2 regions of the Vibrio sp. F13 genome follow, and region 2 is predicted to be linked to the other one. Evidence: predicted binding sites of a transcription regulator. Region 2 holds the regulator's gene; the other holds the start of a gene.

Region 1 (5,490 bases), 930 kb from region 2:
CGCTTCAATACCACCAAGCACGATTGGCGTGCCTTTGTAAGCTTCACGACAACGTTGAGAATAAACCAGAGTTGCACGATCAGGACGCTTGCCACCTTCATTGTTCGGAGTATAAGCATCATCGTGACGTAATTTGCGATCAGAGGTGTAGCGGTTGATCATGGAGTCCATGTTACCCGCTGTGATGCCGAAGAATAGGTTAGGTTTACCTAGCTTCATGAAGGCATCTTTATTGTCCCACTTTGGTTGAGCAATAATGCCCACGCGGAAACCTTGAGCTTCAAGCAGACGGCCGATGATAGCCATACCAAAGCTCGGGTGATCGACATAAGCGTCACCAGTTACAATAATAATGTCACAGCTATCCCATCCAAGAGCATCCATCTCCTTTCTACTGGTAGGCAAAAAGGGTGCAGTTCCGTAGCACTCGGCCCAGTATTTTTTGTGTTCGTGAATAGGAGTGATATCGCTGTACATATTTCAACCTCTGATTTTTGAGGCGGGAATTATAGCGGCATGAGCCTAGACTAGCCAGTAGAACATGCCCCTGTTAGTTCTGGTGTCTTTCGTCTTTTTACGGTAAATGGCGATAAAAGAGCCATACAACAGCATAGTTGAAGCCTTGAATAACGTCGCTAATTTGTGATTTTGATTAGTGTTCGCAGCAGTTTTTGATATTATTCGCGAAAATAAGTCTGAAGAAGTAGATCCACAATGGTCGAAACGTTATTAGTACAATTTGCTCCGATGCTTTTAGGAACCCAACTGATCTTAACCCTCATCTTGGTGAAAGGGGATATTTGTCCGGGGCAGCGTGGTCGGATCCACAAGATGTTACCGGCGATTGGCGTGCTGTGGCTTGCCGTCGCTTCAGTAAAAATTGAAGCCTTTCTGGTCGTGTTCGCGATCTTTTATTTCTATTCTCAAGTTCAAACCAAGAAGACTCGCGATTCTGGTCCTATCTGGGTGATGTACTTGGCCTGTGGTTTAGCGTTGTCATATGTTGCTATACAAGCGACTGAGCAAGCAACCGCTGTTGGTATCATTACTACTTTGCTGCTAGTGGTACTGTTAGGAGCAGCGTTTGGCCATCTACTACTGACGATTGCAAGGACACGGTTGCAGGCATTTCATCGAGTGCTTCCTGTTGTGGGCGTGCTAACCGGTATGTTGGTAGTACTGGCGACCGTCGTGAGTGTTTACTCTTTGTCTGAAGCTCAATTAGAACCTGTGATTTCCACTTTGCTATTTAGTTTTGCTTTGTTGATCTCCTCAATCGTGGTGTGGTGTTGGCATTTACTGTTCGCAAGAACGCCTGAAAAGCTTCAACTGAGTATTTCGTTGTTGATGTTATTGGTGGCCGTTGTGGGTTTAACGCCAGTTTCGGCGCTTTAATCACGCACTTTCATTAATTACGTATTCTTGTTAAGAAGTGTGATCTGTTTTTTAGCGTGACGTTGGTAAGCGTTCTAAACTTAACTCTAGTCAGTGTGTTCGTAAGGAGTACGAGATGGATTTAAGCAACGTCAAAGGTTTCGATAGCATTATTTTGCTAGGAATCGTTAATGAAAAACTTCGCCTAGAATGCGATAGCTTTGAAGAGCTGATCAGCATGTATGAAATGGATACAGAAAGTGTTGTGGGCAAGCTCGATATGCTTGGCTATCAATACGATCCATTGACTAACCAGTTTAAGTCTTACTCGAGATAAGCTAAAGATTAGCGCATCTTTTATCGAAAATGACATGCATCGCGTGTTGTGGGTGTTGAGAGAAAAAAAGTCACAGATTATCTGTGACTTTTTTGTTTCTGACGAATCGATCGAGCTTAACTTAGCCATAAATCATCTTTAAACGACCTCTATGCCATCTAAGTGACTCTTACTTTGCTGTCTTGCCGTGCTAAAGAAAGCTTGCAGGTAACGTTTATCTTTCTCAGAGTTTCTTACCGCTGCGAACAGTCTTCTTGATAGTCCTTTGCCTAATGGCTTGCTGGCAATCAGCCCTTGTCTTGAGAATTCACTGATCGCCCAGTTTGGTAGAGCCGCTACTCCCAAACCTGCTGATACCATTTGAACTAGCATTAACGTGTTGTCCGCTTGTTTCCACTTTTTAGGTTCTACACCCGCAGGCTGTAAAAAGTGCTTCACGACATCTAAACGCTGTTTTTGAACAGGGTAGGTGAGCATGGTGAGATCGCTAAGATCTTGCGGTTCAATGCTCGCTTTTTCTGCCAAAGGTGAGTTGATTGCGGTGATCAAACGCATCTCAAAATCAAAGAGTGGTTCGTAGTGAACCTCAGAGCGAGGCTGTATATCAGAGGTGATCACCAAATCTAGCTCGCCTGCCATTAGCGCGGGTAGCGGCTCAAACCCAAAGCCTGACGAGAAATCTAGCGTTACGCTTGGCCAAGCCACTTGATATTCCTTCAAAGCAGGCATTAACCATTGGAAGCATGAGTGACATTCAATCGCCATGTGCAAACGACCATTCACATCCTCTTTCAGGCTCGCGAGTTCGTTCTCCGCTTTAGCTATTCTTGGCTGTATCTCATCGGCAAGCCTAAGCAAAATCTCACCTTCAGAGGTGAACTTAACTGGTCTAGTTTTACGTAGGAAAAGCTGACCACCGATACGCGCCTCAAGGTCTTTCAGTTGGTGAGAAAGCGCCGACTGAGTCAAGTGAAGAGAAGTTGCCGTCGCTGTTAGCGAGCCGCTGTCTCTTAAGGTAGTCAATGTTCGAAGGTGTTTAAGCTCTATCATGAGTTTTCCTCATATTCCCTAAGCCAATTCAATATTTCTTAATAATCACCCTACGGGGTTTTCTTTCATTTGTAAACGTCTAGATGTCCAGATGGATTTAATTTTTTCAGCTTTAGATTATTCAAGATGAATATTTTTAATAAACAAGATGAATATTTGGACGTTGTTCATCGTTCAGATTAGGGAGATATTTTAGCCATCCAGACGCCTTATAAAGAACTTAAACCATAAGCTAGGCAGTTTGATCGAACACTAAAAATTATTGAATAAGGAACAGGTTCATGACTACGACAACGCATATTTTAGGCTACCCACGTATCGGCGAAAAACGCGAACTCAAATTCACTTTAGAAAAATACTGGCGCGGTGAGATTAGCCAATCAGATTTAAAGCAACTCGGTAGCGAACTAAGAAATCGTAACTGGAATGTACAAGCTGACGCGAATCTTAGCTTTGCAACTGCGGGTGACTTCGCATGGTACGACCATGTATTAACAACGACTTTACTTCTAGGCCACGTACCAAAGCGCCATACTGGTGGTTCTGAAGATGAAAAATCCTTCCCAGATTTAGATACTTTGTTCCGTGTGGGGCGTGGTCAATCTCAGGTTCAGTCGACTTGTTGCGGTGGTACGCATACGTCTAGTGACGGCACTAAAGATAGCTCTGCGGCTTCTGATATGACTAAGTGGTTCAACACCAACTACCATTACATTGTGCCTGAGTTCAGTAAAGACGATTCCTTTGAAGTGAGCTGGCCACAACTGTTTGACGAAGTGAGTGAAGCGATAAAATCCGGGCATAAGGTGAAGCCAGTTTTGTTAGGCCCGTTATCTTATTTATATCTTGGTAAAGAAGTGGAGGAGGGTTTTGATCGTTTATCTCTTCTTCCGCGCCTTCTTACCGCTTACCAAGCAATTTTGGCAAAACTCGCTAAGTTGGGGGTTGAGTGGGTTCAAATCGATGAACCAATTCTTTCGCTTGAGCTTGAGAGTCAATGGGCAGATTCATTCAAGTTGGCGTATCAAGTGATTCAAGGTGATGTAAAACTGCTGCTCACTACTTATTTTGATTCGGTGACTGATACCTTAGATAAGATAGTAGAGCTACCAGTTAATGGCCTACATATCGACTTAGCAGCAGCACCACAGCAACTTGATGAAGTAGTGGGTAAGTTACCTGAACACTGGGTACTTTCAGCAGGGGTGATTAATGGACGAAACGTTTGGCGAGCTGATTTAGCCGCTCAACTAGAGTTACTACAACCAGTGAAAGAGAAGCTAGGAGACAAACTTTGGGTAGCAAGTTCATGTTCACTTTTGCATAGTCCAGTCGACCTTGAGTTAGAAGATTCACTCAGCGATGAAGTGAAGAGTTGGTTTGCTTTCGCGAAACAGAAAGTGACCGAGGTGAGTATATTGGGTGCGGCACTAGACGGTAACCACAATGCTATCTTGGCGTGTGAAACCTACAGCCAGCCGATTGTTGCACGCAAGAGCGCGACTCATGTGAATAAGCCGCAGGTTCAAGCTCGTATTAACACCATTACCAAAACCCTAACCGAGCGAAGTGCTCCTTATGCCGAACGCGCTTCACATCAGTCTGAGGTGTTAGGTTTACCATTATTGCCAACCACAACAATTGGTTCATTTCCACAAACCGGAGAGATCCGTGTTCAGCGTAGTGCTTACCGCACTGGCAAACTGAGTGAAGCGGAATACAACACCGCGTTGAAAGGTCATATTGCGGATGCGGTGAAACGACAAGAAGCACTTGATTTGGATGTACTGGTTCATGGTGAAGCTGAACGTAATGATATGGTGGAGTACTTTGCTGAAAATCTAGCAGGCTTCCAAACTACCAAATTTGGTTGGGTACAAAGTTATGGCTCTCGTTGCGTGAAACCTGCGATTGTGGTTGCGGATATCGAGCGTGAAAAACCAATGACGGTGGAATGGTCGACCTATGCTCAATCTCTGACTTCAAAGCAGATGAAAGGCATGCTAACTGGGCCTGTTACTATCTTGTGTTGGACATTCCCACGTGAAGATATTTCACGCAAAGAGATAACCAATCAACTGGCGTTTGCGTTGCGAGATGAGGTGTCTGATTTGCAAGACGCAGGTATCAACATTATTCAAATTGATGAGCCTGCCATTCGTGAAGGTTTGCCATTGAAAAAGCGTGACCATGCAGAATACTTAGAGTGGGCAGTGGATGCCTTTAAGATTTCAGCTGCGAGTGCTAAACCAGAAACTCAGATTCACACCCACATGTGTTACAGCGAGTTCAACGAGATCATTGATTCAGTCGCTGCGCTAGACGCCGATGTGATTACCATAGAGACTTCTCGTTCGAACATGGAACTGCTGAAAGCGTTTGAAGAGTTCAACTACCCGAATGCGATTGGGCCTGGCGTTTATGACATCCACTCACCAAACATTCCTTCAGAAGAGTGGATTGTTGATTTACTTAAGAGAGCGGCAAAGAAAATCCCAGCAGAACGTTTGTGGGCAAACCCTGATTGTGGGCTGAAGACGCGTAACTGGGCAGAGACAGAAGCGGCACTGGCTAATTTAGTTTCAGCGACTAAAATGCTGCGTAAAGAGTGGGAGTCGGCAGAAGCATCAGCATAATTAAAGCTAGGGTGTTATCGTTCTAAAAACAAAAGTCTGAGAAAAGAAAGGCCTCGCATCTGCAAGGCCTTTCTTGTTTGTTACTAGCTTAAC
Region 2 (5,490 bases):
GCGCATCTCATTACTGTATTGGTGATAGGTGTAGTAAGCATCACAACGTTTACACTCGGCTGTCCAACCACAATCGTGACACATTAATGCCGGAGAAAACCCTCGACGATTGAGGAACAGCATCACTTGGTTGCCAGCTTTGAGGTGTCTTTGCATCTCTGCAATTAACGACGCAGACAAACCACTTTCTAGATATTCACCTTTAACATCCAACACCTTATTGGTGGTCGGCAGTGCGACACCCGCACGTGAAGTCAGGGTGAGATAACTGTATTTGCCGATCTGAGCGTTGTGCAGCGTCTCAAAGGCCGGAGTCGCCGAGCCTAACACAACTGGAATCTGCGCTTTGTGCGCACGCATGATCGCCACATCACGAGCGTGGTAGCGCAGGCTATCTTGCTGTTTATAAGACGCATCGTGTTCTTCATCGACAATGATAATACCTAGGTCAGCAAACGGCGTGAACAGAGCCGAACGGGTACCAATCACGATGCCCGCTATTTTATCGCGCGCCGATAACCAAGCATTCAGTCGCTCAGAATCGTTTAAACCTGAGTGGATAACCTCAACAGGTACATTAAAGCGTCGCTTAAAGCGGTTAATCGTTTGAGGGGTGAGGCCAATCTCGGGCACGAGCACTAACGCTTGTTTACCTTGGTCGAGAATCGGCTTAATCATATTAAGGTAAACCTCGGTCTTACCTGAGCCAGTAACGCCCTCTAACAGGAAGCAACCAAAGTCGGTTTGGCTATTTACGGTCGCAATCGCGATGGCTTGTTCGGCATTGAGCTTAGGCTTGTCTTGGTCGTTTTCAAGATCAACTGGCCACGGCTGACGCGTTGGCTTTTTCTCTACCGATTCAATCCAGCCTTTCTCTTCTAGCGTTTTGAGTACGGCGCTGCCAACTTCTTCATCAATGAACTCTTGATGAGGAACCGGGCCGTGTTCAAGCATGTGCATCACTTTGGCTTGCTTGACCGCGCGACCAAAACCTTGCATCAGTTGGTCTTTGCCTGATGGCGTTAACTGCCACTCAACCAGCGTCGCGAAGTCGGCGGCTTTGCCTTTTCTTAGAGCGCTCGGAAGGGCGTTAGCAAAGGTTTCGCCAAGAGGGTACTGATAAAACTGACTGCACCACATTAACAGTGAATAGACAGATTCCGGCCAAACGGGTTGGTTGTCTAATAAGGCTTTAATGGGCTTGAGCTTATCTAGCTCGAATTCTGATTCGTTAACCAGAGCCGTGACAATCCCAGTTAAGGTTTGTCGTCCAAAAGGCACAGAGACGCGACCACCAATAATCGGGAATAGGTGGTTTGGAATCTTGTAATCGAACTGCTTGTCGAGTGGAACAGGCAGCGCCACACGGGCAATCATTGGACGCATAAAGGGACGGCTTTATCTGAATTGACGAGAGCGAACAGTCTAAAGGATAAGGCGGTTAAATTCGAGAAGCAGTTTGGATGAAGGTGGCGAGTTAGCGTATACCGACAACGACAGCCCGAAATCTCAGGCCGATAAAGGAAATAAAGAGAGAATTGGTGAAAAATGTATCAAATCGGTTGATCCTGCTTTATAGATTCATTACTATACTGCGCCTTAAAGGTATGGCTTCATCACTCTTTTGTGTCGATGCGGTGTCTTTATTTCTTTTTTTAAACTACGTGTGGTGTGCGGCTTAGAATCGTATAGCGACACGGCCTACTTGAGGTTATCCCATGAAAGCTGGAATCCACCCAGAATACAAAGCAGTTACTGCAACTTGTTCTTGCGGCAACACATTTGAGTTCAACTCAACGCTAGCAAAAGAATCAATCCACCTAGACGTATGTGACAAATGTCACCCGTTCTACACTGGTAAGCAACGTATCGTAGATACTGGCGGCCGTGTTGATTGCTTCAACAAGCGTTTCGGTGCTCTTTCTAGCAAGAAGTGATTCTCGCTATTTAGACATGAAAAAGGACACTTCGGTGTCCTTTTTTGTTGCCTGTAATTTGAGAAAGCACTGACTTCTATTCAAGCATCACTCTCACCCAACGATAAGTTGCCTCTCTATTCTATTTCAGGGCAATTCCTTGCGTATCTCTCTTCACCAAAATTCAGCACGAAACTTCAACAAGCGATAGTAATTTCAACTGCTCACTGGTCTTATTAGTAGTGAAATCTCGTTTTTTAATGAGACAGAGGCTTCAACCACCTAGGAACTTTGAAGTACATCCATTAACATGAACAAGATCCCCCAAATAATAATATCCTAGGAACCTACACCTATGTCTGAAGACAGCCGCCAAGATCAATCCTCTCAAGCGTTATCATCTGAAAAATCGTTATCGCCTCAAGAACAATTCCGTCAGCAAGCTCTTGATTACCATGAGTTCCCAATTCCAGGCAAAATTGCCGTAGAACTGACGAAGCCTGCAAACTCTGCAGAAGACCTAGCACTTGCATACAGCCCAGGCGTGGCTGAGCCTGTTCGCGAGATCGCACAGAACGTTGATAACGTTTATAAGTACACAGGTAAAGGCAACATGGTTGCAGTTATCTCTAACGGTACAGCGATTCTTGGCCTAGGTAACCTTGGCCCTATTGCTTCTAAACCTGTTATGGAAGGCAAAGCGCTCCTGTTTAAGCGTTTTGCTGGTTTAGATTCTATCGATATTGAAGTAAAACACCGCACAATCGATGAGTTCGTTGATACAGTTGCGAATATCGCAGATACATTCGGCGGTATTAACCTGGAAGACATCAAAGCACCAGACTGTTTTGAGATTGAACGTCGCCTGATTGAACGTTGTGATGTTCCGGTATTCCACGATGACCAACACGGTACTGCGATTGTAACGGCAGCGGGTATGCTGAATGCGATCGAGCTTCAAGGTAAGAAACTTGAAGAGTGTAAGATCGTTTGTTTAGGTGCTGGCGCAGCGGCGGTTGCTTGTATGGAACTACTGATTAAGTGTGGCGCTCAGCGTGAAAAAATCTACATGCTTGACCGTAAAGGTGTGATCCATACTCGTCGTGATGACCTCAACGAATACAAAGAGCTGTTCGCAAATAACACTGATAAGCGTACGCTTGAAGATGTTATCGAAGGCGCTGACCTGTTCTTGGGTGTATCGGGGCCGAATCTACTGCCTGCTGAAGCACTAACGCTGATGGCTGATAAGCCTGTTGTGTTTGCATGTTCAAACCCAGATCCAGAGATCAAGCCTGAGCTTGCACACGAAGTTCGTTCTGACCTAATCATGGGTACAGGCCGCAGTGATTACCCTAACCAAGTAAACAACGTACTTTGTTTCCCATTCATTTTCCGTGGTGCACTAGACGTGCGTGCGAGCGAAATTAATGACGAAATGAAGCTAGCGGCGGTTAAAGCGATTCGTGAACTGGCGAAAGAAGAAGTTCCAGCTGAAGTACTAGCAGCTGCGGGCGAGACTGCACTGGAGTTCGGTAAGGGTTACATCATTCCTAAGCCAATGGACCCACGTCTACTTCCTCGCGTAGCACGAGCAGTTGCGGAAGCGGCTGTTGAATCTGGCGTAGCTCGTATCGAGATGCCTGCTAACTATATGGCTTAATAGCTATTGCTCTATTGAGCCAAAAAGAATAATAAAAAACCGACTCATCTGGAGTCGGTTTTTTTATGTCTATCATTCACAGCGCAATCATAAAAAGCTATGCGCGATGTGATAAATAAGGTTCAGCTAGAGCGAATCAATAATGAAGGCAGTGACTGAGTTGTTTTTATTCTTCGTCAAACGCTTCGAACTCGATACCCATCTCTGTCATCAGCTTTTTCACTTCAGCAGGAATATCGTCTGGGCGGTCTTTACGAAGGTCTTCATCCGTTGGTAGTGGTTGGCCTGTGTACGCATGTAGAAAGGCTTCGCACAGTAGCTCACTGTTTGTTGCATGGCGTAGGTTATTAATCTGGCGGCGAGTACGCTCGTCAGTAAGAACCTTTAACACTTTTAGAGGGATAGAAACTGTAATTTTCTTTACTTGTTCGCTTTTCTTTCCATGCTCAGCATATGGGCTTATGTATTCACCATTCCAGTCGGCCATTGCGTACCTTCATCACTTTAGTTGTTAGAATAAATTAATAGTGGTGATTTTAGCGGGATTTACTGCCATAAGCAAAGACATATAGACGTCTAGAAGTGTTGACGTCTCACGTTTATGAAAGTAAAGTGAATAACATATATCTAACACAGCCGCAAAATGCCGACAAGCCGCTGTGATTCTCAGACGCAAAACTTGTAAGGAAGCACCTATGAGCAGCCGGAAGCCAGCAACAATCGCAGTACGTACTGGTATCGAGTCAGACACGCAACACCATGCCGTTGTCCCACCCATTTATCTTTCGACTAACTATGGGTTTCCCGCTTTTGGTGAAGTGCCAAAGTACGATTACACCCGTTCTGGTAACCCAAACCGCGGTTTATTAGAGACGGCACTGTTTGAGCTTGAATCAGGCAAAGGCGCGGTTGTGACTAACTGTGGTACTTCGGCGCTTAACTTATGGGTTTCGGCTTTCTTAGGCGGCGATGATCTTATTATTGCACCGCACGATTGCTACGGCGGTACTTACCGTCTGTTTAACACTCGCTCGCTAAAAGGTGACTTCAAAGTTCTGTTCGTTGATCAATCGGATCAAGCAGCGCTGGATGCGGCGCTCGCGCTTAAGCCAAAGTTGATCTTAATTGAAACCCCATCGAATCCACTGGTTCGCGTGGTTGATATTGCAGAAACTTGCCGTAAAGCGAAAGAGGTTGGTGCTCTGGTTGCTGTCGACAACACGTTTTTGACACCTGTGTTCCAAAAGCCTTTAGAGCTGGGTGCTGATTTTGTTATCCACTCAACCACTAAGTACATCAATGGACACTCAGATGTTATTGGTGGCGTTGTGGTCACTAAGACAGAAGAACACGCTGAAGAGTTAGCATGGTGGGGCAACTGTATTGGTGCGACCGGCACACCATTTGATAGCTACATGACTTTACGTGGTATTCGTACGCTAGGTGCGCGTATGCGAGTTCACGAAGAAAGCTCACGTGAAATTCTAGCGTCTCTGCAGCAACAAGATCTTGTTGGCACTATTTACCACCCAAGCCTTCCTGAACATCCGGGTCATGATATCGCGAAGAAACAGCAATCGGGCTTTGGTTCCATGCTCAGTTTTGAGTTTGCGGGCTCATTCGAGGCGCTTAAATACTTTGTTGATAAGTTAGAGCTGTTTTCTTTGGCAGAATCATTGGGCGGTGTTGAAAGCCTGATTTGTCACCCTGCGTCGATGACTCACCGCGCGATGGGTGAAGAAGCCTTAGCAGAAGCGGGTGTTTCTCAGCAACTACTGCGTCTATCTGTTGGCCTTGAAGATGCAGAAGACCTAATCGATGACCTCAAGCAAGCGTTTGAAAGAACACAGCGCTTTATCGCTGAAGGGGAGGGTTAATAATGGCAACCTTTCGCCAGCTACATAAATTTGG

Evidence for each region. Region 2 encodes MetJ, which represses methionine synthesis genes. Its sites were predicted from a motif close to TTAGACNTNTANANGTCTAA; they were not measured.
Region 1: a site for MetJ is predicted at 2,954-2,973, ahead of metE (5-methyltetrahydropteroyltriglutamate--homocysteine S-methyltransferase). Genes of this name have one in related genera too.

Annotation. Positions count from the first base shown of each region.
Region 1 is NZ_CP170175.1:2,941,439-2,946,928, forward strand. It holds gene LMH68_RS13570 (YgiQ family radical SAM protein) at 1-384, opposite strand, end outside; gene LMH68_RS13575 (hypothetical protein) at 715-1,395, shown strand; gene LMH68_RS13580 (DUF4250 domain-containing protein) at 1,511-1,711, shown strand; gene LMH68_RS13585 (LysR substrate-binding domain-containing protein) at 1,850-2,761, opposite strand; gene metE (5-methyltetrahydropteroyltriglutamate--homocysteine S-methyltransferase) at 3,043-5,397, shown strand.
Region 2 is NZ_CP170175.1:2,013,267-2,018,756, forward strand. It holds gene priA (primosomal protein N') at 1-1,386, opposite strand, end outside; gene rpmE (50S ribosomal protein L31) at 1,719-1,937, shown strand; gene LMH68_RS09225 (malic enzyme-like NAD(P)-binding protein) at 2,272-3,579, shown strand; gene metJ (met regulon transcriptional regulator MetJ) at 3,746-4,066, opposite strand; gene LMH68_RS09235 (O-succinylhomoserine (thiol)-lyase) at 4,275-5,456, shown strand; gene LMH68_RS09240 (bifunctional aspartate kinase/homoserine dehydrogenase II) at 5,459-5,490, shown strand, end outside.